Regions from separate parts of the Cronobacter turicensis genome, predicted to be linked through region 3. Evidence: riboswitches for the same ligand, from Rfam matches in the RefSeq annotation. Region 3 holds a riboswitch; each other region holds the start of a gene.
The links. Region 3 has a riboswitch for thiamine pyrophosphate ahead of thiB (thiamine ABC transporter substrate binding subunit). Riboswitches for the same ligand answer to the same signal wherever they lie in the genome.

Region 1: linked by a shared signal. The riboswitch ahead of thiC (phosphomethylpyrimidine synthase ThiC) and the one ahead of thiB (thiamine ABC transporter substrate binding subunit) in region 3 are both predicted to bind thiamine pyrophosphate.
Region 2: linked by a shared signal. The riboswitch ahead of thiM (hydroxyethylthiazole kinase) and the one ahead of thiB (thiamine ABC transporter substrate binding subunit) in region 3 are both predicted to bind thiamine pyrophosphate.

The regions. Positions count from the first base shown of each region.
Region 1 covers NZ_CP165997.1:4,019,053-4,028,736, forward strand. Annotated here, with positions in the region: gene purD (phosphoribosylamine--glycine ligase) at 1-845, shown strand, start outside; gene AB8W27_RS19180 (DUF1481 domain-containing protein) at 914-1,612, opposite strand; gene hupA (nucleoid-associated protein HU-alpha) at 1,618-1,890, opposite strand; gene AB8W27_RS19190 (YjaG family protein) at 2,077-2,667, opposite strand; gene nfi (deoxyribonuclease V) at 2,711-3,382, opposite strand; gene hemE (uroporphyrinogen decarboxylase) at 3,392-4,456, opposite strand; gene nudC (NAD(+) diphosphatase) at 4,498-5,271, opposite strand; gene AB8W27_RS19210 (Rsd/AlgQ family anti-sigma factor) at 5,374-5,877, shown strand; TPP riboswitch at 5,930-6,039, shown strand; gene thiC (phosphomethylpyrimidine synthase ThiC) at 6,156-8,057, shown strand; gene thiE (thiamine phosphate synthase) at 8,054-8,689, shown strand; gene AB8W27_RS19225 (HesA/MoeB/ThiF family protein) at 8,682-9,431, shown strand; gene thiS (sulfur carrier protein ThiS) at 9,421-9,621, shown strand; gene thiG (thiazole synthase) at 9,623-9,684, shown strand, end outside.
Region 2 covers NZ_CP165997.1:1,465,507-1,475,190, reverse strand. Annotated here, with positions in the region: gene baeS (two-component system sensor histidine kinase BaeS) at 1-1,244, shown strand, start outside; gene baeR (two-component system response regulator BaeR) at 1,241-1,963, shown strand; gene yegQ (tRNA 5-hydroxyuridine modification protein YegQ) at 2,257-3,618, shown strand; gene yegS (lipid kinase YegS) at 3,869-4,768, shown strand; gene fbaB (class I fructose-bisphosphate aldolase) at 5,016-6,068, opposite strand; gene thiD (bifunctional hydroxymethylpyrimidine kinase/phosphomethylpyrimidine kinase) at 6,216-7,016, opposite strand; gene thiM (hydroxyethylthiazole kinase) at 7,003-7,800, opposite strand; TPP riboswitch at 7,834-7,930, opposite strand; gene AB8W27_RS07035 (hypothetical protein) at 8,264-8,836, opposite strand; gene AB8W27_RS07030 (DUF1493 family protein) at 8,978-9,292, opposite strand; gene AB8W27_RS07025 (RcnB family protein) at 9,570-9,684, shown strand, end outside.
Region 3 covers NZ_CP165997.1:3,608,179-3,617,862, reverse strand. Annotated here, with positions in the region: gene araC (arabinose operon transcriptional regulator AraC) at 1-351, shown strand, start outside; gene AB8W27_RS17300 (DedA family protein) at 468-1,238, shown strand; gene thiQ (thiamine ABC transporter ATP-binding protein ThiQ) at 1,232-1,933, opposite strand; gene thiP (thiamine/thiamine pyrophosphate ABC transporter permease ThiP) at 1,917-3,527, opposite strand; gene thiB (thiamine ABC transporter substrate binding subunit) at 3,503-4,486, opposite strand; TPP riboswitch at 4,519-4,620, opposite strand; gene sgrR (HTH-type transcriptional regulator SgrR) at 4,656-6,320, opposite strand; gene sgrT (glucose uptake inhibitor SgrT) at 6,407-6,571, shown strand; gene AB8W27_RS17270 (sugar efflux transporter) at 6,691-7,869, shown strand; gene leuD (3-isopropylmalate dehydratase small subunit) at 7,990-8,595, opposite strand; gene leuC (3-isopropylmalate dehydratase large subunit) at 8,606-9,684, opposite strand, start outside.

The sequences.
Region 1 (9,684 bases), 410 kb from region 3:
GCAAAGGCGTTATCGTGGCGATGACGCTTGCCGAAGCCGAAGCGGCGGTGCTGGACATGCTGGCGGGCAATGCGTTTGGCGACGCAGGCCACCGCATCGTGGTGGAAGAGTTTCTGGATGGCGAAGAGGCCAGCTTTATCGTCATGGTGGATGGCGAGCATGTGGAGCCGATGGCCACCAGCCAGGATCATAAGCGCGTCGGCGATGGCGACACCGGCCTGAACACCGGCGGTATGGGCGCTTACTCTCCGGCCCCTGTCGTCACTGATGACGTCTTCCAGCGCACCATGGAACGTATCATATGGCCAACCGTGCGCGGCATGGCGGCGGAAGGCAACACCTACACCGGGTTTCTGTATGCGGGCCTGATGATCGATAAACAGGGCAACCCGAAAGTTATCGAATTCAACTGCCGCTTTGGCGACCCGGAAACGCAGCCGATCATGATGCGCTTGCAGTCCGATCTGGTTGAGCTTTGCCTTGCCGCCTGCGACGGCAAACTCGATACGGTGAAATCGCAATGGGATCCGCGCCCGTCACTGGGCGTGGTCATGGCCGCAGGCGGCTATCCGGGCGACTACCGCACCGGCGATGTGATCCACGGCCTGCCGATTGAAGAGATTGCAAACGGTGATGGCAAAGTCTTCCATGCCGGCACGACGCTGCGCGACGACGACCGCGTCGTGACCAGCGGCGGGCGCGTGCTGTGCGTGACCGCGCTGGGCGACAGCGTCGCGCAGGCGCAGGCGCGCGCTTACCGCTTAGCGGAAGATATTCACTGGGATGACTGCTTCTGCCGTAAAGATATCGGCTATCGCGCTATCGCGCGCGAGCAGGCGAAATAAGCGCCCGTACGTCGGAGCGGCTTAAACGTAAAAGCGACGGTTAATCCCGTCGCTTTTTTTTATTGGATTCAGAAACTGTCAGGCTTCGGCTGCCAGGCGCAAAAATCTTCATTCGCCACCAGCAACAGCTGGGTACCCTCCGGCGCCTCCAGCCAGGCGGCGCTGACGCGCGCCTTCGCATGACGCTGGCGCTCTGAGAGACGCTCCTGCGCCCTTCTGTCGAACTCAGGCTGCACAATCTGTCCTTCACAGGTCGTCATGGTGCCATCCGTGTTCCAGCGCCCCTGTCGCAGCACCACGCGTCCGACGCGTAGCGCGTCGCTGGTATTGCGCATCTGCGTGGCGCGATATTGCCACAGCGCGATTTGATCGCTGGAAAGCTGCTGTTTCTGTCCGTTAACGTCGCGCTGCATAAAGCTCAGCCCACCGCGATCGTCGAACCGCACTTTTACTTGCTCGGGCTGCTTACCCTCAAGCCGATAATCCACGGACGTGAGCGCGTCCTTCTGCCAGCGATAATCGCTGGTCGAGGTCTTATCGCCAGACCAGGGGCTGAACGCCGCCAGCAGGTGTACGGAGCCATCGTTATTGTCTTTGCGCCACAGACGCAAAACGCCGTCATCGGCCAGATAGCCGCTGGCGGTAAAGGGGGGAATGTCCGGGGTGGAACGACAGGCGGAAAGGAACAGCGCACCCGTCAGCGCCAGCATACGCCAGCCAAACAAAAGGGGCGATTTCGCCCCTTCGTTAAAACCTTTCACTGCCACGCGGTTTACTTAACAGCGTCTTTCAGTGCTTTGCCAGAAACGAAAGCCGGCACGTTAGCTGCAGCGATTTTGATTTCTTTACCGGTCTGCGGGTTGCGGCCAGTACGCTCAGCGCGGTGGTTCACTTTGAAGGTACCGAAACCAACCAGCTGTACAGCATCGCCTTCTTTCAGAGACTCAGTAATCGCAGCCAGAGTGGATTCCAGAGCAGCTTTCGCTTGCGCTTTAGACAGGTCAGCCTTGTCTGCAATTACATCAATCAGTTGAGTCTTGTTCATAAGTTATCCTTACAATGTGTTTATCGCTTGCTAAGCATCGAGTGCGACGGAAATGCCTTGAAAGCACTCTCCTGCATACACGCACCGATAGCCACTTTTTTTCGCCTCCCAAATGTAGACCAGACGGGGGGCTAATTGGAAGCCTTCAGGTGAGACAAAACAGGCTGTAAATCACGTTTTGTTGTCTCATTGCTGCAAATTTATACCGATATTACTGGTTCCATCTTCGCGCAGGTCTGCGCGCAGGCCTTTTATCAGTTCAATATCGCGTTCTTCGCAGGCGGCCAGTAAACGGAAAATTTCCCACTGAATATCCCATTCCTGCTCTACAGCCGGGTTCGCTTTCAGCTCATCGTCCGTCATTTCACGGCCCGCCTGGGTCATCTCCAGCATGGCGACGGTCGTGATGGAGGTCTCGCTGACTTCAATCGCGTGCTCCAGCGTCTCGCCGCTCAGGCGCGAATGCACCAGCTCGCTCAGCGCGACGCAGGCATCGATAGCCGGGTAGACGCCGTAAAGGTCATAATCTTCCGCCGCTGGGATCGCTTCTTCGAGCTTTTCGAGCTGGCTGTCGAAATTCACTTTGGCGTCTTTGACCGTCAGCGTTTCCCAGATGAGATCGAGAATACGGCGATACAGCTGCGCATCGCCGAAACCGGTCTGCTCGCAGAACATGGCGTAGTTGGGGTACATCCGCTCGCACAGCGAGGCCATGAAGGTCACATGCTGCCAGGCTTCCAGCTTTTCCAGCCGCAGGTGAATAGGGTTTTGTAACATAGTGGCGTCTCACAGACCGAAAATTAGCGGCAGTGTACCTCAATCACCCCTGAATTTCCTGCCATCGTAGAAAGGCGGGACGCCCGGACGCGACGGCATCCGCCCAGCGCGTCGGTTCCGGTAGCCGGTAGCCTTTCGTGCAGCGCTGTACCCAGCCGAGCGCGGTATCAATGCTGACGCGATGTCCTGTCGAGACAAAGAGCGGATTGCAGCGCGCTTTGCTGCGCCACACCCACGCCAGTTGCTCGCCTTTATCCATCAGCGGCGAAACCGCGCCGGGTTCGTCGGAGAGTGGTTCAAACTTGCCGCACAGCCGTTTCTTGGCGACGCCAATCGTCGGCACATCCACCAGCATCCCGAAATGGCTCGCCACGCCGAGGCGGCGCGGATGCGAAATACCGTGCCCGTCGACAAACAGCAAATCCGGCTTTCTGGAGAGCATCTCCCAGGCGGCAAGCAGCGCCGGGTATTCGCGAAACGACAGAAAGCCGGGGATGTACGGCATGGTGGTTGGAATGCGCGCCACCTGGTACTCCACCAGCTCCAGAGACGGATACTTCAGCAGCACCATCGCCGCCCGCGTCACTTCGCCGCCCTGTTCAAACCCGACATCCGCCCCACCGATAATCGTCGGCGGAGAGACATTTAACCGGTCCTCGCGGACCACATTTGATGCCAGTTCGATTTGTTGTGCGCGAAGCGTCGCGAGATCCATAATTTCTCCTTACAGGTGATAAGGCGCCGATAAGCGGTGAACCGCCTCGACGAAGGCCCCCGCGTGTTCCGGAGGCACATCCTGATGAATGCCATGCCCCAGGTTGAACACATGGCCTTCACCGTGGCCGAAACCAGCAAGTATAGACGCCACTTCCTCTTCGATACGGGCAGGCGATGCGTAAAGCATCGAGGGATCCATATTGCCCTGCAGCGCGACCTTGTGTCCCACGCGACGGCGCGCATCGGCGATATCGGTCGTCCAGTCGAGTCCGAGCGCGTCACAGCCGGTCTCCGCTATCGCTTCCAGCCACTGGCCGCCGCCTTTAGTAAACAGCGTCACCGGCACGCGTCGGCCTTCGTTTTCGCGCAGCAGCCCGTCGACGATTTTATGCATGTAGTAAAGCGAGAATTGCTGGTAGTCGCGTCCGGTCAGCACGCCGCCCCAGGTATCGAAAATCATCACCGACTGGGCGCCCGCGCGGATCTGCGCGTTCAGATAGAGCGTGACGCTTTTCGCGAGCTTATCGAGCAGCAAATGCAGCGTCTGCGGCTCGGCATACATCATTTTCTTAATAACGGTAAACGCTTTGCTGCTGCCGCCTTCCACCATGTAAGTGGCGAGCGTCCACGGGCTGCCGGAGAAGCCGATCAGCGGCACTTCGCCTTTCAGCTCGCGGCGGATCGTGCGCACCGCGTTCATGACATAGCCGAGCTCCTGTTCCGGATCCGGCACCGGCAGTTTTTCTACGTCCGCTTTGCCCGTAATCGGCGACGTAAAGCGTGGGCCTTCGCCCGCTTCAAAATAGAGCCCCAGCCCCATCGCATCCGGAATCGTCAGAATGTCCGAAAAGAGGATCGCCGCATCGAGCGGATAGCGACGCAGCGGCTGTAGCGTCACTTCGCACGCCAGCTCGGCGTTTTTGCAAAGCGACATAAAATCGCCCGCCTGCGCGCGGGTGGCCTTATATTCCGGCAGATAACGCCCCGCCTGTCTCATCATCCACACCGGGGTGACATCCACGGGCTGACGTTGCAGGGCGCGCAGGTAACGATCGTTTTTCAGTTCGGTCATTTTTTCTTATTCCTCAAGCGACAGGCCGCCATTGTATCACGTCATTCATCGTCTGCCCGGCAGCGCGCCACCGTATCTTCTATCAGGCGGCGCGCCACGGTGCCTGGCGCTGGCAGCAGCGGCAGCTGGTCGTAGCGATACCAGCCCGCATCGATAAGCTCTTTGGTGTCTATCCGGATGTCGCCGCTGTCGTAGTCCGCCGTAAACGCGGTCATTAACGATTGCGGGAACGGCCAGGGCTGAGACGTCACGTAGCGCAGATTCTTCACGCGAATGTTGCTCTCTTCCATCACCTCGCGCGCTACCGCCTGTTCCAGCGTTTCGCCCACTTCCACAAACCCGGCCAGGACGGTGTAAACGCCATTGCGGTGCCGGGTATGCTGCGCCAGCAGGATTTTATCGTCACGCCGGATAGCCACGATGATGCACGGCGCGATTTGCGGGTAGTAACGCTCGCGACAGTGCCCGCAGAGCATCGCCCATTCGGTTTTGCTCGGGTGCATCTCATGACCGCAGTAGCCGCAATATTTATGCGAGCGGTAAAACTCGGCGAGCTGCACGCCCCGTCCTGCCAGCTGAAACAGCCCGGCGTCCTGGTCGATAAGCTGTCGCACCGAGGCCATCTCATCCTCGCGCTTTTGCAGCACCAGCCAGACCGGCGCGTCTTCCCAGATGCCGATTTGCAGCGCCTTTTCGCCCGTAAGACCAAAATCCGCAGCCTGGCCGTAAGGTAATTCTGCTTTTGGCAGCCATAATTTCTGTTCATGGCTGACTATCCACCAGCCATGGTCTAAATTTTCTAATGTACGTTCCATAATTGATTGCACTACCTCTGCTTCACTGGCACGTTATTAACATAGTTCTTACATATTTTGGGTCATTTGCGTTTTTACATCTTATATCTCATGGAGTCGATCATGCTAAACCAGCTAAAAAGTCTGACGGAACGCGTTGGCGGGAGTAATGAATTAGTTGATCGTTGGCTTGGCGCCCGCAACCATCTGTTAGTCACTTATTACAAGATGGTCGGCATCAAACCCGGCAAGGAGCCGATGACTGCGCTTGATGAACAGGCGCTGGACGAATTTTGCCACTGCCTGGTGGATTACCTCTCCGCCGGACATTTCAATATTTATGAACGCGTCATCAGCGAAATGGAAGGCACCAGCCCGCTGGTCGCCGCCACGCAAATCTATCCTCAGCTGGAATCCAACACCCAGCAAATCATGGATTTCTACGACACGCATCTGGAAAGCGCCATCGACCACGATAACTGCCTGGAGTTTCAGGAAGCGCTTTCCGGCATCGGCGAGGCGCTCGCCGCCCGCTTCGCGCTGGAAGATAAACTCATCATGCTGGCTTATGACAACAACCTTGGTCAAAGCGCCAATGATGAAGCAGGTCTCGCCCGACCCGCTTGAGTTCGACAGTATTACCGGGTAGTTTAATCACGTCCCCGCCGCTATAGCGGGGTTTATCTTGTCGGAGTGCCCAGTGCGCGAGCACGGGCTGAGACCGTTAATTCGGGATCCGCGGAACCTGATCAGGTTAATACCTGCGAAGGGAACAAGAGTAATTCCAATTTGCCCCGCTCAGGGTGCTGTTTCGCCCTGAGACCCTCTCCAGGGTGCGCGGGCGCACGCCATTACTCCTCCGTTGTTCTGACAAGCCACTTCCTGACCGTTAACTGGAATGCGCTATGTCTGTATCAAACAAACCTGGCCGCCGCGAACAGCGCGCCGCCGCACAACACTTTATCGACACGCTGGAAGGCACCGCTTTCCCCAATTCTCACCGCATTTATCTTACGGGCTCACGCGAGGATATCCGCGTGCCGATGCGCGAAATCCGCCTGAGTCCGACGCTTGCTGGCGGCAGCAAAGAGAATCCACGCTATGAACCTAACGAGCCGGTGCCGGTTTATGACACCTCGGGCCCTTACGGCGATCCGGCGGTGCGTATCGACGTCCGCGAAGGGCTGGCCAAACTGCGCAGCGCCTGGATAGAGGCACGTAACGACACGGAAACCCTGAATGCGCGCAGCTCAGCCTATACCCGCGAGCGCCTGGCCGATGACGGGCTGGACGAGCTGCGCTTTCGCGGGCTGCTGACGCCAAAGCGCGCAAAGGCGGGCAAGCGCGTTACTCAGTTGCACTACGCGCGCCAGGGCATCGTGACGCCCGAGATGGAATTTATCGCTATGCGCGAAAACATGGGCCGCGAACGCATTCGCACGGCGGTGCTGCGCCAGCAGCATCCGGGCCACGGCTTTGGCGCGCGCCTGCCGGACAACATCACGCCGGAGTTCGTGCGTGACGAAGTCGCCGCCGGGCGCGCCATCATTCCTGCCAATATCAATCACCCGGAATCGGAGCCGATGATTATCGGCCGTAACTTCCTAGTGAAGGTGAACGCCAATATCGGCAACTCGGCGGTGACGTCGTCCATCGAAGAGGAAGTCGAAAAACTGGTCTGGGCCACCCGCTGGGGCGCGGACACGGTGATGGATCTCTCCACCGGGCGCTATATCCACGAAACCCGCGAATGGATCCTGCGCAACAGCCCGGTGCCGATCGGTACGGTGCCGATCTACCAGGCGCTGGAGAAGGCCAACGGGATCGCCGAAGATCTGAGCTGGGAGATGTTTCGCGATACGCTGCTTGAGCAGGCTGAACAGGGCGTCGATTACTTCACCATTCACGCGGGCGTGCTGCTGCGCTATGTGCCGATGACCGCAGGCCGTCTGACGGGCATCGTCTCGCGCGGCGGCTCGATCATGGCCAAATGGTGCCTGTCGCATCATCAGGAGAACTTCCTCTACGACCATTTCCGCGAGATCTGCGAGATCTGCGCCGCCTATGACGTCTCGCTATCGCTTGGCGATGGTCTGCGCCCTGGCTCCATTCAGGACGCCAACGACGAGGCGCAATTCGCCGAACTTCACACGCTCGGCGAGCTGACGAAAATCGCGTGGGAATATGACGTTCAGGTCATGATAGAAGGCCCCGGCCATGTGCCGATGCAGATGATCCGCCGCAACATGACCGAAGAGCTGGAGCACTGTCACGAAGCGCCCTTCTACACGCTCGGGCCGCTCACGACCGATATCGCGCCCGGCTACGATCACTTCACCTCCGGTATCGGCGCGGCGATGATTGGCTGGTTCGGCTGCGCGATGCTCTGCTACGTGACGCCAAAAGAGCATCTCGGCCTGCCGAATAAAGAGGACGTGAAACAGGGGCTCATCACCTACAAGATTGCCGCCCACGCCGCCGATCTCGCTAAAGGACATCCGGGCGCGCAGATCCGCGATAACGCCATGTCCAAAGCGCGCTTTGAATTCCGCTGGGAAGATCAGTTCAATCTGGCGCTCGACCCGTTCACCGCCCGCGCGTACCACGATGAAACGCTGCCGCAGGAGTCCGGTAAAGTCGCGCACTTCTGCTCCATGTGCGGCCCGAAATTCTGCTCGATGAAAATCACCCAGGAGGTGCGCGACTACGCCGCGAAGCAGGCTATCGACGCGGGCATGACGGAAATGTCCCACCGCTTTCAGGCGCGCGGCGGCGATATTTATCTGCGCCAGGAGGAGGTGGAATGATGAAGCCCTTGTTCGCGCCCGTACCGCGCCGCCTCGGGCTTTATCCGGTTGTGGACAGCGTCGGGTGGATAACGCGCTTGCTGGAGGCTGGCGTGCGCACGCTGCAGCTGCGCATTAAAGATAAAAGCGAGGCTGAGGTGGAAGCCGATGTCGCCGCCGCCATTGCGCTGGGGCAGCGCTACCACGCCCGGCTGTTTATCAACGACTACTGGCGTCTTGCGATAAAACATCAGGCGTATGGCGTTCATCTCGGGCAGGAAGATCTGGAAACAGCCGACCCCGACGCCGTCCGCCGCGCTGGCCTGCGGCTTGGCGTCTCCACGCATGACGATATGGAAATCGATGTGGCGCTGGCGGTGCGCCCTTCTTATATCGCGCTCGGCCATGTTTTTCCCACGCAGACTAAACAGATGCCCTCCGCCCCGCAGGGGCTTGCGCAACTGGCCGCGCATGTCGAAAGGCTCGGTGACTATCCGACGGTCGCTATCGGCGGCATCAGTCTTGAGCGCGCGCCCGCGGTGCTGGAAACCGGCGTCGGCAGTATCGCAGTGGTAAGCGCCATCACGCACGCGCCTGACTGGCGCGCCGCCACGCAACGGTTACTTGAACTGGCGGGGGCGGGCGATGAATGACGCCGATTTTATGCGTTACAGCCGCCAGCTGCTGCTGGAGGATATCGCCATTGACGGCCAGCAAAAGCTGCTGGCAAGCCGCGTGTTGATTGTCGGCCTCGGCGGCCTGGGCTCGCCCGCCGCGCTCTATCTGGCGGGCGCGGGCGTGGGCACGCTGTGGCTTGCCGATGACGACGCGGTGCATCTGAGCAATCTTCAGCGCCAGATCCTCTTTGGCGTGAGTGATATCGAACAGCCGAAATCGCGGGCGGCGGCGCGTCGTTTACAGGCGCTCAACCCGGCGATTGAAAGCGTGGCGCTGCATCAGCGGCTGGAAGGCGATGCGTTACGTGAAGCGGTCGAGGGCGTCGATCTGGTGCTGGATTGCAGCGACAACATGACCACCCGGCAAGCCATCAACGCGGCCTGCGTGGCGCACGGCACGCCGCTCATTACCGCCAGCGCGGTCGGCATGGGCGGACAAATCGCCACCTTCGCGCCGCCCTTTGATTACGGCTGCTACCGCTGCCTGTGGCCGGACGACAGCGAGCCTGAGCGCAACTGCCGCACCGCTGGCGTACTCGGCCCGGTGGTCGGCCTGATGGGCACGCTTCAGGCGCTGGAGGCCATCAAGCTGTTGTGCGGCATCACGCCCGGCCACGGCGAGCTGCGCCTCTTTGACGCCCGCGCCAGCCAGTGGCGCACCCTGACGCTCCAGCGCGCGGCGGACTGCCCGGTTTGCGGAGGCGAACATGCGCATTGAACTCAACGATGAAGCCATACAGTGCGTCGAGGGGTTGAGCGCGGCGCGGCTGCTGGCGCAGTTAAAACTCGACAGGCCCGGTACGGCGCTCGCGGTCAATCAGACCATTCTCCCGCGCAGCCAGTGGCCCGACTATACCCTGCAGGAAGGCGACAGCCTGCTGCTGTTTCAGGTTATCGCAGGAGGCTGAGATGTTACGAATCGCGGATAAAACCTTTCAATCACGCTTGTTTACCGGCACCGGTAAGTTCGC
Region 2 (9,684 bases), 2.1 Mb from region 3:
ATCAGCAGCACGGCGACTGGGGTTTTCTGCGCCATAACGATCGCGTGGTGTTCCAGATTTTACGCTCTTTCGAGCGTGAGAACGCCCACGACGGCCCGCCACCGCCGCCGGACGGCAGGCCGCCGCCCCATATGCCCCCGCACGGCTGGCGCACGCAGTTCTGGGTGGTGGATGCCGAACAGAATGTGCTGGTCGGCCCACGGTCGCCGGTGCCGCAGGATGGCGCGCGGCGCGCCATTGTCGTTGACGGCAAACGCGTCGGCTGGGTCATCGCCTCGCCGGTCGAGCGTCTGACGCGCAGTACCGATATCAACTTCGATAAACAGCAGCGGCGCACCAGCTGGCTTATCGTCGCGCTCTCGACGCTGCTCGCGGCGGCCGCCACCTTGCTACTCGCCCGCGGCCTGCTGGCCCCCGTGAAACGGCTGGTGGAAGGCACCCATCGTCTGGCGGCAGGCGATTTCACTACCCGCGTCGTCGCCACCGGGCAGGATGAGCTGGGGCGACTGGCGCAGGATTTCAACCAGCTCGCCAGTACGCTTGAGAAAAACCAGCAGATGCGCCAGGCGTTTATGGCGGACATCTCCCATGAGCTACGCACGCCGCTGGCGGTGCTGCGTGGCGAGCTGGAGGCGATTCAGGACGGCGTGCGCCAGTTTACGCCGGAATCGGTCGCCTCGTTGCAGGCGGAAGTGGGCACGCTGACCAAACTGGTGGATGACCTGCACCAGCTGTCGCTCTCTGACGAAGGCGCCCTCGCCTACCAGAAAAAGCCGCTGGAGATCGTGGCGTTGATTGAGGTGGCTGCGGGCGCGTTCCGCGAGCGTTTTGCCGCGCGCGGGCTGACGCTGAATTTGTCGATGCCGGAAAACGTGACGCTTTTTGGCGATCGCGACCGTCTGATGCAGCTTTTTAATAATCTGCTGGAAAACAGCCTGCGCTACACGGACGCGGGCGGCGGGCTGCTGATTCAGGGCGAGCGTCAGGCGCAGCGCTTTGTGCTGCGGTTTAGCGACAGCACGCCGGGCGTGAGCGATGAACAGCTCGCGAAACTGTTTGAGCGCTTTTACCGGGCGGAAGGCTCGCGTAACCGCGCCAGCGGCGGCTCGGGCCTCGGCCTTGCCATCTGCGCCAATATTGTGGCGGCGCATGGCGGGACGATTACTGCCGATCATTCTTCATCAGGTGGTGTTAGCATCACCGTATCCTTACCGCTTGATGCCGTACTTCCGGGAGACGTATGACAGAGTTACCGATTAACGACAAAACCCCGCGCATTCTGGTTGTCGAGGATGAGCCCAAACTCGGCGCGCTGCTGGTGGATTACCTGCGGGCGGCCAGCTACGCGCCCACGCTGATTAACCATGGCGATCAGGTGCTGCCGTATGTACGCCAGACGCCGCCGGATTTGATTCTGCTGGATCTGATGCTGCCCGGCACCGACGGGCTGACGCTGTGCCGCGAAATCCGTCGCTTCTCTGAGGTGCCGATTGTGATGGTCACGGCCAGAATCGAAGAGATTGACCGCCTGCTGGGGCTTGAGATCGGCGCCGATGATTACATCTGCAAGCCCTTTAGCCCCCGCGAGGTGGTGGCGCGCGTGAAAACGATCCTGCGCCGCTGCAAGCCGCAACGCGATCTGCAAACGCTTGACGCTCAGAGCCCGCTGGTTATTGATGAAGGACGTTTCCAGGCGAGCTGGCGGCAGAAGCCGCTCGATCTGACCCCCGCCGAATTCCGGCTGCTGAAGACGCTCTCCAGTGAGCCTGGCAAAGTGTTTTCCCGCGAGCAGTTGCTGAATCACCTGTATGACGATTATCGCGTGGTGACCGACCGCACGATCGACAGTCATATCAAAAACTTGCGCCGCAAGCTGGAAGCGCTGGACGACGATCAGCCGTTTATCCGCGCCGTATACGGCGTGGGCTATCGCTGGGAAGCCGACGCGGGCCGGGTGGTGTAGAGATAATCGCTGGCGGGTGCGGGTTGCATGGCGGGTGCGGGTTGCATGGCGGGTGCGGGTTGCATGGCGGGTGCGCTGCGCTTACCCGCCCTACAGAAAAGTGTTAACCCGATGCCTCGGTTTCGTAGGGTGGGTAAGCGCAGCGCACCCGCCGTCACGTTCATAAGCCCCCATAACGGTTTGCACGCCCAGGCTGCGGGCGCTACAATTCCCGCCCTTAACGTGGGGGTAAACGTGCCCCCGACCGCTTCACTGTTGAAGCGGGTCTGACCTGTCATCAGAACGAGTTCATCATGTTTAAACCAGAATTACTGTCGCCTGCGGGAACGCTGAAAAATATGCGTTACGCCTTCGCCTATGGCGCCGATGCCGTCTACGCCGGCCAGCCGCGCTACTCGCTGCGCGTGCGCAATAACGAATTCAACCACGAGAATTTGCAGCTCGGCATTAATGAAGCCCATGCGCTGGGCAAAAAATTCTACGTGGTAGTTAACATTGCGCCGCACAACGCCAAGCTGAAAACCTTTATTCGCGATCTCAAACCTGTTGTGGAGATGGGTCCGGATGCGCTGATTATGTCCGATCCGGGGCTTATCATGCTGGTGCGCGAGCACTTCCCGCAGATGGATATCCACCTTTCGGTGCAGGCTAACGCGGTGAACTGGGCGACGGTAAAATTCTGGCAGCAGATGGGGCTGACGCGCGTCATTCTTTCCCGCGAGCTGTCGCTGGAAGAAATTGCTGAAATCCGCGAACAGGTGCCGGAAATGGAGCTGGAAATCTTCGTCCACGGCGCGCTCTGCATGGCCTATTCCGGCCGCTGCCTGCTTTCCGGCTACATCAATAAACGCGATCCGAACCAGGGCACCTGCACCAACGCCTGCCGCTGGGAATATAACGTTCAGGAAGGCAAAGAGGACAGCATCGGCAATATCGTGCATATCCATGAGCCGATCCCGGTGCAGAACGTCGAGCCGACGCTCGGCATCGGCGCGCCGACCGACAAAGTCTTTATGATTGAAGAGGCCCAGCGCCCTGGTGAATACATGACCGCGTTCGAAGATGAACATGGCACGTACATTATGAACTCCAAAGATCTGCGCGCGATCCAGCACGTCGAGCGGCTCACGAAGATGGGCGTCCACTCGCTGAAAATCGAAGGCCGCACCAAATCGTTCTACTACTGCGCCCGCACCGCCCAGGTCTATCGCCGCGCGATTGACGACGCCGCCGCTGGCAAGCCGTTCGACCCGAGCCTGCTGGAGACGCTCGAAGGCCTGGCGCACCGCGGCTACACCGAAGGTTTTCTGCGCCGTCACACCCACGACGACTATCAGAATTATGACTATGGCTACTCGGTATCGGACCGTCAGCAATTCGTAGGCGAGTTTACCGGCGAACGCAACGGCGCGCTGGCCGCGGTGGCGGTGAAAAACAAGTTTTCCATCGGCGACAGCCTGGAGCTAATGACGCCGCAGGGCAATGTCAGCTTTACGCTTGAGCATATGGAAAACGCCAAAGGCGAGAAAATGGACGTGGCGCCGGGAGACGGATACACCATCTGGATGCCGGTTCCGGAAGATTTAGCACTGGAATATGCGCTGTTGATGCGTAATTTCTCTGGCCAGACCACCAGACATCCATACGGCAAATAATTTATAAGGGTTATTTTTACTGCGCGAATGTTTCTTCGAATGGGATCACAAACCGTTATGTTTAAAGCGGTTATTATCCCTGGCGCTGAAAAACATAAACCATAAATGCCCGATGTACCAGGAACCACCTCCTTCAGCCTGCGTAATCTCCCTTACGCAGGCTTATTTTTTTGTCCTTTCAGTCAGTTCTTAAGCGACTCGCCAGACTCTGCGATAAACTCTGTGAATCGGTATTCACTGGAGTGCATTCATGTCCCGTTCCCCTGGTTCATTTCTGATTTTAAATGGTAAAAGCGCTGACAATGAAATTCTGCGCGGCAGCGTCAAGCTGCTGCGTGACCAGGGCCACCCGATAGAGGTGCGCGTGACCTGGGAAAAAGGCGATGCGGCGCGCTATGTCAGTGAGGCGGCGGAACAGGGTTCGCAGACGGTGATCGCCGCAGGCGGCGACGGCACGATTAATGAAGTGGCGGCGGCGCTGGCCTCGCTGAGCGGCGAAGAACGTCCGGCGCTCGGCCTGCTGCCGCTCGGCACCGCGAACGATTTCGCGACCAGCGCAGCCGTACCCGATGACATTGAACTGGCGCTGAAACTGGCGATTGAAGGCCGCGCCGTGCCGATTGATATCGCGCACGTGAATGATAAAACCTGGTTTATCAATATGGCGACCGGCGGTTTCGGTACGCGCATCACCACCGAAACGCCGGAACGATTAAAAGCGGCGCTGGGCGGAGTGTCGTATCTGATCCACGGTTTGATGCGGATGGACGCCCTGAAAGCGGATCGCTGCGAAATTCGCGGCGAGAATTTTCAGTGGCAGGGCGACGCGCTGGTGATTGGCATCGGCAACGGGCGTCAGGCGGGCGGCGGACAGGAACTGTGCCCGGAGGCGTTGATTAACGACGGCCTGCTGCATCTGCGTATTTTTACCGGCGAAGAGTTATTGCCCGCGCTGTTTACCACGCTGACGCAGCCGGAAGAGAGCCCGAATATTATCGATGGCGCGTCGGCCTGGTTTGAGATAACCGCGCCGCATGACATCACCTTTAATCTCGACGGCGAGCCGCTGAGCGGACAGCATTTCCATATTCAGGTGCAGCCCGGCGCGCTGCATTGCCGCCTGCCGCCGGATTGCCCGCTGCTTAAATAAGGTATGCGCGGGTCGGCGTAACGGTTTGCGGGACGGCGGGTGCGCTGCGCTTACCCGCCCTACCACGATGCAAGGGTTTGAGATGTTCCAGGCTGGGTAAGCGCACCCACCAGCACATCACGGAACGGTTGCGAACCGTAGGGTGGGTAAGCGCAGCGCACCCACCGTATCCCACGCCCCACCATATGCCACGCCCACAAAAAACGCGCCCACAGGCGCGTTTTTTGCTGCGTAACCTCAATCGCCGTCAGGCAATCGTCACGCTCTTGTCCAGATAGACGTCCTGCACCGCATTAATCAGCTTCACGCCATCGGCCATCGTTTTCTTAAACGCCTTGCGTCCCAGAATCAGCCCCATGCCGCCCGCGCGCTTGTTAATCACCGCCGTGCGCACCGCATCGGTAAGATCCGCCTCGCCGCCGGACGCGCCGCCGGAGTTAATCAGCCCCGCGCGGCCCATATAGCAGTTGGCGAGCTGGTAGCGCACCAGATCAATCGGGTTATCGCTCGTCAGCGTGCTGTAAACGCGCTCGTCGGTATAGCCGAACTTCAGCGCGGTATAGCCGCCATTATTCTCGGCCATCTTCTGCTTCACGATATCCGCGCCGATAGTGGCGGCCAGATGGTTGGCCTGACCGGTGAGGTCGGCGCTGGAGTGATAATCCACGCCATCTTTCTTGAAATTACTGTTACGCAGATACGCCCACAGCACCGTCACCATGCCGAGCTCATGCGCGCGCTCAAACGCGGCGGAGATCTCCTCAATCTGGCGGCGCGACTCTTCAGAACCGAAATAGATAGTCGCCCCGACCGCCACCGCGCCCATATTGAACGCCTGCTCGACGCTCGCATACAGCGTCTGGTCATACTGCGTGGGGTAACTCAGGGTTTCGTTATGGTTAATTTTCACCAGGAACGGAATGCGGTGCGCGTAGCGGCGCGAGACCGACGCCAGCACGCCGTAGGTCGACGCCACGCAGTTGCAGCCCGCCTCAATCGCCAGCTCGACAATATTTTTAGGGTCGAAATACATCGGATTGGCGGCGAACGACGCGCCCGCCGAATGCTCGACGCCCTGGTCCACCGGCAGAATGGACAGATAGCCGGTGCCCGCGAGACGCCCGGTGTTGTAGAGGGTCTGCATATTTCGCAGCACCGCAGGCGGACGGTTGTTATCGATCATCACGCGATCGACATAATCCGGCCCTGGCAGATAAAGCTGGTCGGAGGAAATGGTCGTACAGCGGTGCTGTAACAGGCTATCAGCATCGTTGCCGAGCAACTGCACAATATCAGTCATCATACGCTCCCGTTATGGTCGACAGGCACAGACCTGCCGGACGATAAAAATCCTTACCCACATCTTAACTGGGCCCTCTTAGCCTGGACTTTATTAGCACAGATTGCCAGACCCGAGCGCATTTTCAGCTAATTCTGCTGGCTCGCTTCACCACCACGCATGAAAATGATGGACGGGCCCAATCCCCTCTCCCACCTCCAGGCTATCCGCCTGTTGCAGCGCTTTAGTGAGCCATGCTTTCGCCGCCGTCACCGTCTCAACCCAGTCAGAATGCTGCGGACGCAGCGCCGCAAGCGCGCTGGAGAGTGTGCAGCCGGTGCCGTGGGTGTTTTTGGTGATGACACGTGGCGCCGTGAAGCGCGTCGCGCCGTCGGGCGTAAAGAGCCAGTCCGGGCTTTCGGCGTCGTCCAGATGCCCGCCTTTCATCAGCACCGCCCCGCAGCCGAGCGCCAGCAACGCCTCGCCCTGCTGGCGCATCTCCGCTTCGCTGCGGGCATGTGTGGTTTCCAGCAGCGCCGCCGCCTCCGGCAAATTCGGCGTGATGATCGCCACCTGCGGCAATAACCGTTCGCGCAGCGTGCGCACGGCCGACGGGCTTAGCAGCGGATCGCCGCTTTTCGCGAGCATGACCGTATCCAGCACGATATTGCGCACCTGGTAGCGTGCGAGCCGCTCCGCCACGGCCTCCACCACATCGGTTTCCGCCAGCATGCCGATTTTGGTGGTGTCGATGCGCACATCGCTTAATACCGAGTCAAGCTGTGCGGCGACGAACGACGGCTCAACCCGATACACCGACTGCACGCCCCGCGTATTCTGCGCCACCAGGGCCGTGATCACTGACGTTCCGTAAGCGCCGAGCGCCGAGAAGGTTTTGAGATCGGCCTGAATGCCTGCGCCGCCGCTCGGATCGGTACCGGCGATGGCGAGCGCGTTAATGCGTTTCATGAGCACCTCCGAACGCCTGCGCGTGCAGACTATCCAGCAACGCGCTGGCGAAACTGCCGGGCCCACGGGAAATGGCCTGCGCCTGTTCGCCCGCCCGCTTCATGAGCCAGCAGGCCGTCGCGACATTTTCCAGCCGATCGCCCGGCAGCGCGCAGCAGGCGGCGACGACCGCCGAGAGCGCGCAGCCGGTGCCCACCACGCGGGTGAGCATCGCGGTGCCGCCCTCGACCGCCAGCGTGCGTTCGCCATCGGTGATGTAATCAACCTCGCCGGTAACGGCGACGACAGCGCCGCTGCGGCGCGCCAGCAAGATGGCCGCCTCGCGGGCCTGATGCGCGCTTTCAGTGGCGTCAACGCCTCGCCCGCCGCCGCTCTCGCCTGCCAGCGCGCGAATTTCCGAAGCGTTCCCGCGGATCGCGGCAGGACGACGCGCCAGGATCTCCTGCGCGAATTCAGTGCGTAGCGTGAGCGCGCCGACGGCGACCGGGTCGAGCGTCCAGGGCTTGCCCGCCGCGCAGGCGCTGTCGATGGCTGCCCGCATCGCCTGCTGCTGCGGGCGCGTCAGCGTGCCGAGGTTGATGAGTAAGGCATCGGCGATGGCCGCGAACTGCGCGGCTTCTTCGGCATCCACCACCATCGCGGGCGAGGCGCCAAGCGCGAGCAGGACATTGGCAGTGAAATTTTGGACAACATCGTTGGTGATACAGTGCACCAGCGGCGCGTGACGACGAAGGTGGGTGACAACAGGCGCGGCGTGCGAGCCGCAAAGCAGGTCAGAAGACATGGTTCTCTCCTGCCAGGCGCGAAGACGGGATACCGGACAGGCATCTGACTTCCCTACGCTGGCATTATCCAGATCAGGTAATACGGGTATTTCTCAGCCTTCACGAAGAAGGGCACCCCGAGTCATTTACTACAAAATCAAAAGGTTGCGATTAACGTCACGTTAATCCCTGTTCTGGATCATGCCAGCGGGAAGCCAAAGACTCAACCCTAAAAAAATACGCTGTGCCCTGACTTATGTCTTCTGCTGTATCCCCTAAGGCGTCAGGCACCATGAAGAATACCCAGGCTCACTTGTTGCTGATTTTTCACTATCGCTAATGCGTTAGTGCAGAGCCAGCGCGTAAGTGTTGAAGAAAAAATAATTACCATGGGTTATGGCATTATTAAAGAAATCGTTAAAAGAATGAGCGCCAGAGAGTCATTAAAAATTAGCCCCCCTAACCGCAAGACTGAATATTCTGTCAATTAGTAGTTCCCTGACTAAGAAGTATCCCTTGCACCTTATCACCTTTCAGATAGTACATAATGCTGTTACTCTGCGTGTATTCATCTGATTTTTCGATATCCTTGTAGTACATAACAATATCTTTCTTAGGTTTATGATTAAAATATTTTTCTGTTTCTTCTTTAGTCGTTAACACAGGCGCCTTAACGGATACGTGTAATACTCCCTTATAAGGTGTACAAGGCGATCCATCTTTCGCTATAGCAACAGCGGTCAAATCCCCCGCCCCCATCTCATTATCAGAAATAAACCAATAGTTGATGCCCTTTGATTCAAGGCAAATCCATGAGGCCAGATTATCTTTATTTATCTTTATGCCCACATTCCTGGCTATAGATTCAACTGTGTTAACCTCAAATTTATACTCGGTGGTTCCTACGACAATGATGGGCGCCAGATCTTTATCTGTCTCATGATTATCTGAATAGACTTCAGTAATATCATCGTAATACCTTGCGCCAAATCCCGTCATTTGGGTTGCCCCGCACGTACCCGCAACTAACCATAAGAATACAAAACTATATTTCATCTCAGTCTTCCACTACCAGTATCTTGTCATTACTGTTATTAATCGTCATACGACCTTGCAGCATCACGATCTAACAGAAACCCACAGAGTCACTTAAAATGACTTCCGATAATGCCACCGCAACCTCAGGTGTTCAATGCGTTAATCTTCAATCCAGCACCCCACCTTTGCCGATGTAATCAGCATTTGCACGGTAAGCGGCGAAGGTTGATGCTTATCGCTTTTTAAATAGTCGGGAAGAATCATATTGGGCAGGAAAAATATCCCTTCGCGCGGAAAATATTTACGAAAGTCGAAAGAGCAATAATTTACGTTGAATTCCGCAAAGTATTCTTCGAAGAATTCTTCAGCATCTTCTGGCAGGACGCCATATTGACCGGTGCTTAACGAATCTTCATCAGCCATCTCCCAGAAATGCTTTTTTATTAACGCCCGAACGCGATCTGCTGTATTCATATAAACGTTCCTTGTAAAGAAGCCTTTAAGCTGCATAGTAAGCAGCTTGCCATGCACGCGGCTACTTTTATTATCCTTACCACCATGACATGAGGATAACCCACCCACTTCTGCCCGCCCGTGAGCAAGCCCCTACCAAATCAGCTCAACGCCGATTGCTATCCGCTTCATTTTTTTATACATAATTAGCCTTGCCCGGCCGGGGATGGCGCAGGAAGATAGCGGCCTGACGGTAACAAAATCAACGGGGCGCAGCGCCCTGACATGTGGAGAAGGTATGTTGAAAACCAGAATGATCGTAGCGGGAGTGCTGTTGATGTCGGTGGCCTCTGCATTCGCCGCAGATGTCGTAAAACCGAAATCCATTGATAGCTATGAAGTGAAAGAGTTTC
Region 3 (9,684 bases):
GCGATTAGCGAGTCCCTGAAAGCGCCGCTCGACAGTCGCGTGCGCGATGCCTGCCAGTACATCAGCGATCACCTGGCCGACAGCCATTTTGATATCGCAAGCGTCGCGCAGCATGTCTGTCTTTCGCCGTCGCGCCTGTCGCACCTCTTCCGCCAGCAGTTAGGCGTCAGCGTGCTGAGCTGGCGCGAAGATCAGCGCATCAGCCAGGCGAAGCTTCTGCTCAGCACCACCCGGATGCCGATAGCCAGCGTCGGGCGCAATGTGGGCTTTGAAGATCAGCTCTATTTCTCACGGGTATTTAAGAAGTGTACCGGGGCGAGCCCGAGTGAATTCCGCGCCGGGTGCGAATAACGGAACGTGGGTTTCGTGTCATGACCGGTAAAGTAAAGTATGGTTAAAGAATGATGGCTTGACGCAGCACATAGCGCTCAGGAGAATCCTCTGTTCCACACTTTACCGGATGCGTTATGGAAGCCTTTCTGGAACACTTTATCACTCAGTCAGTCGCCTATTCGCTGATTGCTATTGCGCTGGTAGCGTTCCTCGAATCCCTGGCGCTGGTCGGGCTGTTGCTGCCCGGCACCGTGCTGATGGCCGCCCTGGGCGCGCTTATCGGCAGCGGCGAGGTCAATTTCTATGAGGCCTGGGCCGTGGGAATTATTGGCTGCCTGCTCGGCGACTGGATCTCGTTCTGGCTCGGCTGGCGCTTTAAAAAGCCGCTGCATCGCTGGGCATTCCTCAAAAAACATAAAGCGTTGCTCGATAAAACCGAACACGCGCTGCATCAGCACAGCATGTTTACCATACTCGTCGGGCGTTTTGTCGGGCCGACGCGTCCGCTGGTGCCGATGGTGGCAGGGATGCTTGACCTGCCGGTGCGGAAATTCCTCGCGCCGAATATCGTCGGTTGCCTGCTCTGGCCGCCGTTTTACTTTCTGCCGGGGATCCTCGCGGGCGCCGCTATCGACATTCCGCCGGAGATGAAAAGCGCCGCATTTAAATGGCTGCTCGGCGGCGTGGCGTTGCTGGTCTGGCTGGCGGCGTGGCTGCTCTGGCGCTGGTGGCGCAGCGGCAAAACGCAAGACCGCCTCACGCGCTATCTGCCGCGCGGGCGTCTGCACTGGCTGGCGCCCGGCGTGGCCGTGGCGGCGGCGGCGGCGCTGTTCGCCATTCAGAGCCACCCGCTGATGCCGGTTTATCGCAGTATTCTGTGGAAAGTGGTGACCGGCGCTCAGTGAGGCGTAATGCCGAGCAGCGCCGACGCGCTGGTCTCGCCGCTCAGCAACTGCGCGGTGGGGCCGTCCCAGACGATATGTCCTTCAACGACCACCAGACTGCGCGCGGCGATACGCGCCGCATCTTCCACGCTGTGCGAGACCATGAGTAGCGTGGTGCCTTCCTCTTCGCATATCTGCTCCAGCAGCGTCAGCATCTCCTGACGCAGCGCCGGATCGAGCGCGGAGAACGGCTCATCAAGCAGCAGAACCGGACGCTTTCGCACCAGACAGCGCGCCAGCGCCGCCCGCTGACGCTGGCCGCCAGAGAGCGCGGTCGGCAGCCGCTCCAGCAGATCGCCAATCGCCATGTTGTCGGCTATCGCCTCCACCTCACGCTTTTGCTGCGCGTTCAGCCGCAGGCCGGGCGAGAGCCCGAGCGCAATGTTCTGGCGCACCGTCAGATGGTTAAACAGATTATTTTCCTGAAACAGCATCGACACCGGGCGTTGTGACGGCGGCGTGCGGGTGTGATCCGCCCCGTTGATACTGAGCGTGCCGCTGTCAGGCGCGAGAAACCCGGCGATCAGGTTAAGCAGCGTGCTTTTGCCCGCGCCGCTTGGTCCCAGCACCGCGACCCGTTCAGCGTCGCGCACGTCCAGCGTAAAGCGCATCGGCAGATGGTGATACAGCCAGGTGAGATCAGTCAGTGTCAGCATGGCGCCCCGGAAGTTTTTCAATCAAGGTGAACAGCAGGAAACAGAGCAGCAGCAGAAGCAACGCCGTGACGGCGCCCGCATCGCTACGGTAGGCGCCGATCTGCTGGTAGAGATAAAAGGGCAGCGTGCGGAAATCCTCATTGCCAAACAGCGCTACGACGCCGAAATCGCCAATGGATAATACGCAGGCGAACGCCATCGCCTGGGCGAGCGGCACCCGCAGCGCGCGGGCCTCCACCAGCCGCAGCCGGTTCAGGCCGCGCATCTCAAGCGAGGCGCAGAGCGCGCCGTAACGCGCGGCGATATCGCGCATCGGGTTATCAAGCACTTTTAGCGCGTAAGGGATTGCCATCAGGGCGTTGGTGAAAATCACTATCGCATCGGCGCGTTCCGGCAGCCCGACGGTGGCATTGAGCAACAGGAAAAAACCGGTCGCCAGTACAATGCCCGGCATCGCGAGGATCAGCACGCCGCAGAGCTCCAGGCTTTGCCCGGCGAGACGGCGGTGTCGCAGGTACAGCTCGCGCGTGCTCCAGAGCAGCATCATGGTCAGGATAACGCACAGCGCCCCCGCGCAGAGCGCGATGCGCAGCGACGTCCAGAGCGCGCCCCACAGCGCCGGATCGGCCAGCGCGTGGCCGATGTCGCCGCGTAAACCATCAACCAGCACCGCCAGGAGGGGCGGCAGGAGAAGCAGCAGCGCGCCGGTAATCAGCAGGGAATCGATGAGTTTGCTGCGCCACGAATCCTCCGGGTTGCGCCAGCCGCGCACCAGCGTCGCGCCGACCGGGATCGCCTTGCTGAGCCGCTGGCTTAACAGGATAAGCGACAGGCAGCAGCCCATCTGGATAAGCGCCAGCAGCGCCGCGCGGCCCGGATCGTAGTCATAGCTCAGCGCCTGGTAGATGGCGAGCTCAATGGTGGTGGCCTGCGGCCCGCCGCCAAGCGCCAGCACCGTCGCGAAGCTGGCGAAGCACAGCATAAAAATCAGCGCCGCCACCGGCGGGATCTGGCGGCGCAGCCAGGGCCACTCCACCAGCCGGAAGAAATCCCAGCCGCGCATGCCGAGCTGCGCGGCGAGCTGGCGCTGTTCGCCGGGGATCTGCGTCAGCGTCTGGTACAGCAGGCGGGTCGCCATCGGCATATTAAAAAAGAGGTGCGCCAGCAGGATGCCCTGCAAACCATAAGGCGAGAACGTCCATTCGATGCCGAGCGTCGCGCAGAGCGCGGCAAGCCAGCCGCTGCGCCCGTAGACGCTGAGCAGGCCGAAAATCGCCACCAGCACCGGCAGGATCAGCGTCATGGCGCACAGGCGCAGCAGCGTTCGCCGCCCCGGAAAGCGGCGGCGGTAGAGCGCGCGGGCGAGTGGAATAGCGGGCACGACGGAAAGCAGGGCGGAGAGAAACGCCTGCCAGAACGAGAAGCGCACCACGTGCCACAGATAGCTGTCGTGCAGCAGCGCGCGTACCTCGGTGTGGGGCGCGTGCGTCCAGAGCGCCGCGAACGCCGCCAGCGCCACCGCCGCCATTAGCAAGGCGGCGATGAGGCCGGGCCAGAGCCAGCCTGGGATCAGCGGCTCACGGCGCGTTGCCATTCACTCGTCCATTGCGCTCGCTGTGTGGCGACATCCTGTGAGGTAAATTGCAGGGTGGTCTGCGGCCGGGTCAGGGCGTTAAACCCTTCCGGCAAGGCGACGTTGGTCACCGGGTACATCCAGTTGCCTGCGGGGATCGCATTCTGGAATGCGGGCGAAACCATGAACTTCAGGAATTTTTCCGCCAGCGCAGGCTGTTTGCTGGCGGCGGTGCGCGCGGCGACTTCCACCTGCAAATAGTGGCCTTCGCTGAAGTTCGCCGCCGCGTAGTTCTCTTTTTTCTCTTCAATGATGTGGTAGGCGGGGGAGGTGGTGTAGCTCAGCACCAGATCGCCTTCGCCTTTGAGGAACAGGCCGTAGGCTTCGCTCCAGCCTTTAGTGACGGTGACGGTCTTCGCGGCGAGCTTCTGCCAGGCGTCCGGCGCTTTATCGCCGTAAACTTTCTGCATCCACAGCAGCAGGCCCAGCCCCGGCGTGCTGGTGCGCGGATCTTCATAGATAACGCGCCATTTCTGATCGCTTTCCACCAGCTCTTTCAGGCTTTTCGGCGGGTTTTTCAGTTTAGTTTTGTCATAGACGAAGGCGAACCAGCCGTAGTCGAACGGCACAAAGGTGTCGTTGTTCCAGCCGCCCGGCACGTTGACGTCATTCGCCGGAACGCCGCTCTTCGCGAACAGCCCGGTCGCGGTCGCGGCCTGAAGCAGGTTGTTATCAAGGCCCAGCACCACATCGGCTTTGCTGTTTTTACCTTCCATGCGCAGGCGATTCAGCAGCGAGACGCCATCTTCCAGCGCCACGAATTTCAGCTCGCAGCCGCAGTCGGCTTCAAAGGCGGTTTTAATTTTCGGGCCAGGGCCCCACTCCGAGGAGAAGGAGTCGTAGGTGTAGACGGTCAGAACGGGTTTGGCGAAAGCCGGAGCGGCGACGAGCGCCAGCAGGGGAAGCAGTTTTTTTAACACTTTGCACCTTTATCAAATGGGGGCAAAGGATTTTGAGCAGTAGCCTCAAATCCCTTCGCCGGCGTTATCCGGATCAGGTTCGACGGGTATTATCTCAGCGCACCGGTCAGCCGGCAGCACCCCGTTGAGAACGGCCCATTGTAATGATTTGCGTAATGTTGCGAAAGGGTTACGGCTCGGGCGGCGCAAACCAGGCGGATTTAAAATCAAACCAGCCGAGCGTGTTCATCCGCACGCCGCGCATACTGCGCTGGCCCTGGAGCATCAGCCAGTGGTGGATCAGCGGCAGAATGTCCTGACGCTCCAGCATGGTGCGGCACCACTGCGGCAGGTTCAGCGCGCCGGTACGCCAGCGCTGCGCGTCGCCCTGCCAGTCGAGCGGGATGCAGTGCTGAATCAGCGGCACTTCGCACAGGTGGGCGAACAGCGAGAAATCGAGCGGCAGCGTAAAGTTGGCGCTGTTAAGCCACAGATCGCTGGTGATGTCTCCCTGATACCACTCTTCATAGCTCACTTCCCGCAGCTCAAGCTCGACCTGATCCTGCGCCAGAATATCGCGCAGCAGCGCGCCGATAATGCGGTTTTCAATATGGTCGCCATAGAAGGTGAGCGTCAGGCGCTCCAGCCCGGCGGGTTTCTGCGCTTCAGGGATTTGCGGCGCGTGGTGCCAGCGCGGCAGCAGGCCGTAAGCCGGAAACCAGATGCGCTGATATTGCGGCGCGGCGCGGTGCAGCAGGCGGGCGGGCGTAAAGCGCGAGCTTATCCAGCGGCGCACCTCCGGCATGGCGCCGACGCGCGAGCGGGAATCAAATAGCAGATAGTAGCAGCCCTCTTCGAGGCGGCTCTCCACGGCTTTTTCGTCGGCGTCGCGCGTCGGACCCTCAAGCTGAACGGCGCAGCTCAGTTCCTCGCCTATCTCCGGCAGCACCCAGAAGTTGACCTCATCAATCAGCGCCCGGTAACCGAAGTAGTCATCGAAGGCGTGGATCTTAAGCTGGTTGCTGTTATTGCGTACCACCGCGTAAGGACCGGTGCCGACGGGCTGACTGGCGAATTTCGGCAGTTCCGGCCACTCCCGCGGCAGGATCATCGCAGGCACGCTGCCCATCAGCCACGGCAGCCAGTCGTCCGGCTCGCTCAGGTGAATATCCAGCGTCCAGGCCGTGGGGGAAGTCACCTGGCGGATATGCGCATAGAGCGGCAGGGCGCAGATGCGCTGTAGCGAGCTGATGACATCAAGCATGTCGAGCTCGCGGCCATGATGAAAATGGATACCGGGGCGTAAGAAAAAGCGCCAGTGAAAAGGGGAAATCTGTTGCCAGTGGTGTGCGATATCGGCTTCCAGTTCCCCGTTTTCCTCGTTTATGCGCGTCAGCCCGCTGAAAATCTGCCGGGCGATGTGGGTTTCTGAACGGCGCAACGCGCTGCCGGGCAACAGGTTTTGCAGCGGGCGGTAGTAGAGCACGCGCAGAATATGGCGTCCCTGGCGGAAGCTACGGCCCAGGTGCGAGAGCAGCATTTGGCGCACTGCGGATTTGTCGCCGACGATCTGCACCAGCTGATCAATCCTGTCCTGCTCCAGCAGATCCTCCGCCCGCTGCTGCTGGAGCGCGAGACCGGTATAAAGGAAACGTAGCCTGGAGCGCTTGCCGCGCCCGGCTTCGGCTTCCCACGTCAGCCAGCCGCGCGCCTGCATGGCGTTCAGCAGCGTGCGCATGTGGCGGCGCGAGCAGCTCAGCAGCTCGGCCAGTTCGTTCAGCGTGGTGTCCTGGGGCTTACCGTCGCAGCATTGCCACAGGCGGATAAATTGCTGTTGCAGACGACCTGAAGGCATAAAAGGGGAACTCCTGCCGGAAACTCATCAATTTAATATTCCCTATATTACGGCAATACTTCTCTTCGATGAAAGCGGAGGGGCTTATGGAAATGTCGTCAACAAGCAGGTTTTATCAGCAGTATTTCAGTGCAACGCAACGTCTTTCCCGCTCATGGCTGGCCCGCCTGAACGGTAAAACGCCGCAACGAATGCTGGATGAGATCATGCAGTGGGATGTGACACTCCCGATGACGTTTAAACGCCGCTAAGCGGACATCACGTGTAACTGAGTATTGGTGCTTTTCACCCGCCAGCAGTGTGCTACTGCTGGCTTTTTTCGTCTATCATGAACACGTCTTCGCCCGCCCCACATGAAAGGATGCGCCTGATGTTGTGGTTTCTTACGTTTGTCCGACGTCTTAATGTCGTCTATCTCTCCTTTATGGTCGTCGCCTTTATGATGGGGGTGGCGGGCGCGCTACAGGCGCCGACGCTGAGCCTGTTTTTAAGCCGCGAAGTGGGCGCGCCGCCGTTCTGGGTGGGGCTGTTTTATACGGTAAACGCCATCGCCGGGATCGCGGTCAGCCTGTTGCTGGCGAAGCGTTCCGACAGCCGGGGCGACCGGCGCAAGTTGATTCTTTTTTGCTGCATGATGGCGGTCGGCAACTGCGTCCTGTTTGCTTTTAACCGTCACTATCTGACGCTGATTACCGCAGGCGTGCTGCTGGCGTCGCTTGCGAATACCGCCATGCCGCAGCTTTTCGCGCTGGCGCGCGAGTATGCCGATAACTCCGCCCGCGAGGCGGTGATGTTCAGCTCGGTGATGCGCGCCCAGCTGTCGCTTGCCTGGGTTATCGGGCCGCCGCTGTCGTTTATGCTGGCGCTGAGCTTCGGCTTTACCACGATGTTTTTAATCGCCGCCGGGATTTTTATCCTGAGCCTGGTGATTATCTTTTTCGCGCTGCCGTCGGTGGCGCGCATTGAGCAGCCCGCCGACGTGGCGCTGACGCAGGTCAGCGGCTGGAAAGACAAGAATGTGCGGATGCTGTTTATCGCCTCGGTGCTGATGTGGACCTGCAATACGATGTATATCATCGATATGCCGCTGTGGGTGAGCCAGGAGCTGGCGCTGCCCGAGAGCCTCGCGGGCGTGTTGATGGGCACTGCGGCAGGGCTTGAGATCCCGGCGATGCTGCTGGCCGGTTTTTACGTGAAGCGGTTCGGTAAGAAGCCGATGATGCTGGTGGCGGTGGGCGCAGGCGTGCTGTTTTACGCCGGGCTTAATCTCTTTCACAGCCGCGAGGCGCTGCTGGGGTTGCAGCTGTTTAACGCGCTGTTTATCGGGATTGTCGCCGGGCTTGGGATGATCTGGTTCCAGGATCTGATGCCGGGGCGCGCCGGTTCCGCCACCACGCTGTTCAGCAACAGTATTTCGACAGGGGTGATTCTGGCGGGCGTGGCGCAGGGGGCGCTTGTGGAGAGCTTCGGGCATTACGCGGTATACCCGGTGATTGCCGGGATAGCGCTGGTGGCGCTGTGGCTGACGAGCAGGGTGAAGGACGTTTAAGGCGATGGTTTGATGGCGGGTGCGCTGCGCTTACCCGCCCTACAAAAAATACGTTTAAGCGTTTGTTGGGCGGGTAAGCGCAGCGCACCCGCCGTAGTCACTAAAGATGCCGCAAAACACTCACCCCATAAACGCGGGCTGTTTTTTCTCATACGCCGCGATGGCGTCGTCGTGCTGCAACGTCAGACCGATGCTGTCCAGTCCGTTCAGCATACAGTGGCGACGAAACGCGTCGATGCTAAAGCTGTAAGACTTCCCGCCCGCTTTCACCACCTGCGCTTCCAGATCCACTTCAAAGCGAATGCCAGGGTTCGCCTTCACCAGCGCAAACATTTCATCCACTTCTTCATCGCTGAGCGTCACCGGCAGCAGCTGGTTGTTAAAGCTGTTGCCGTAGAAAATATCGGCGAAACTCGGCGCAATCACCACTTTAAAACCGTAATCGGTCAGCGCCCACGGGGCATGCTCGCGCGAGGAGCCACAGCCGAAGTTTTCACGCGCCAGCAGGATAGACGCGCCCTGATATTCCGGGAAATTCAAGACGAATTCCGGATTCGGTTGCTCGCCTTTGTCATCGAGAAAACGCCAGTCGTTAAACAGATGCGCGCCGAAGCCGGTGCGCGTCACCTTTTGCAGGAACTGCTTCGGGATAATCGCATCGGTATCCACATTCGCCGCATCCAGCGGAACCACCAGACCGGTGTGTTGGGTAAATTTCTCTGCCATGGGGTTCCCCTTATTTCAGACTACGGATATCGGCGAAATGACCGGTAACGGCGGCGGCGGCGGCCATCGCCGGGCTGACCAGGTGCGTGCGTCCGCCGCGGCCCTGACGGCCTTCAAAGTTACGGTTGCTGGTCGAGGCGCAGCGCTCGCCCGGGTTCAGGCGATCATTGTTCATCGCAAGGCACATTGAGCAGCCCGGCAGACGCCATTCAAAACCGGCTTCGATGAAAATTTTGTCCAGCCCTTCGGCTTCCGCCTGCGCTTTCACCGGGCCTGAGCCTGGCACCACCAGCGCCTGAACGCCCGGCGCCACTTTACGGCCACGGGCGATTTCTGCCGCGGCGCGCAGATCTTCGATACGCGAGTTGGTGCAGGAACCAATAAACACTTTATCAATAGCTACATCGGTCAGCGGCACGCCGGGTTTAAGCCCCATATAGGCCAGCGCTTTCTCCGCAGAGGCGCGCTCGACCGGATCGGCGAACGAGGCCGGATCGGGAATGGCGTCACTTACGGCGATAACCTGGCCGGGGTTGGTGCCCCAGGTCACCTGCGGGGCGATCTCTTCGGCATTGAGCGTCACGACCGCATCGAACTGCGCGCCGTCGTCGGTTTTCAGGGTTTTCCAGTACGCCACGGCGTCGTCGAAATCCTGGCCTTTCGGCGCATGCAGACGGCCTTTGACATAATTAAACGTGATGTCGTCCGGCGCGACCAGGCCCGCTTTGGCGCCCATTTCAATCGCCATGTTGCACAGCGTCATACGGCCTTCCATGCTCAGCGCGCGGATAGCGTCGCCGCAGAATTCCACCACATAGCCGGTGCCGCCTGCGCTGCCGGTTTTACCGATGATCGCCAGAACGATATCTTTCGCGGTGATGCCCGGTGCTGCGCGGCCGTTGACCTCGATTTTCATGGTCTTCGCGCGGCCCTGTTTGAGGGTTTGCGTCGCCAGCACATGCTCCACTTCTGAGGTGCCGATACCGAACGCCAGCGCACCGAAGGCGCCGTGGGTGGCGGTGTGGGAGTCGCCGCAGACGATGGTCATGCCCGGCAGGGTAATACCCTGCTCCGGCCCCATTACATGCA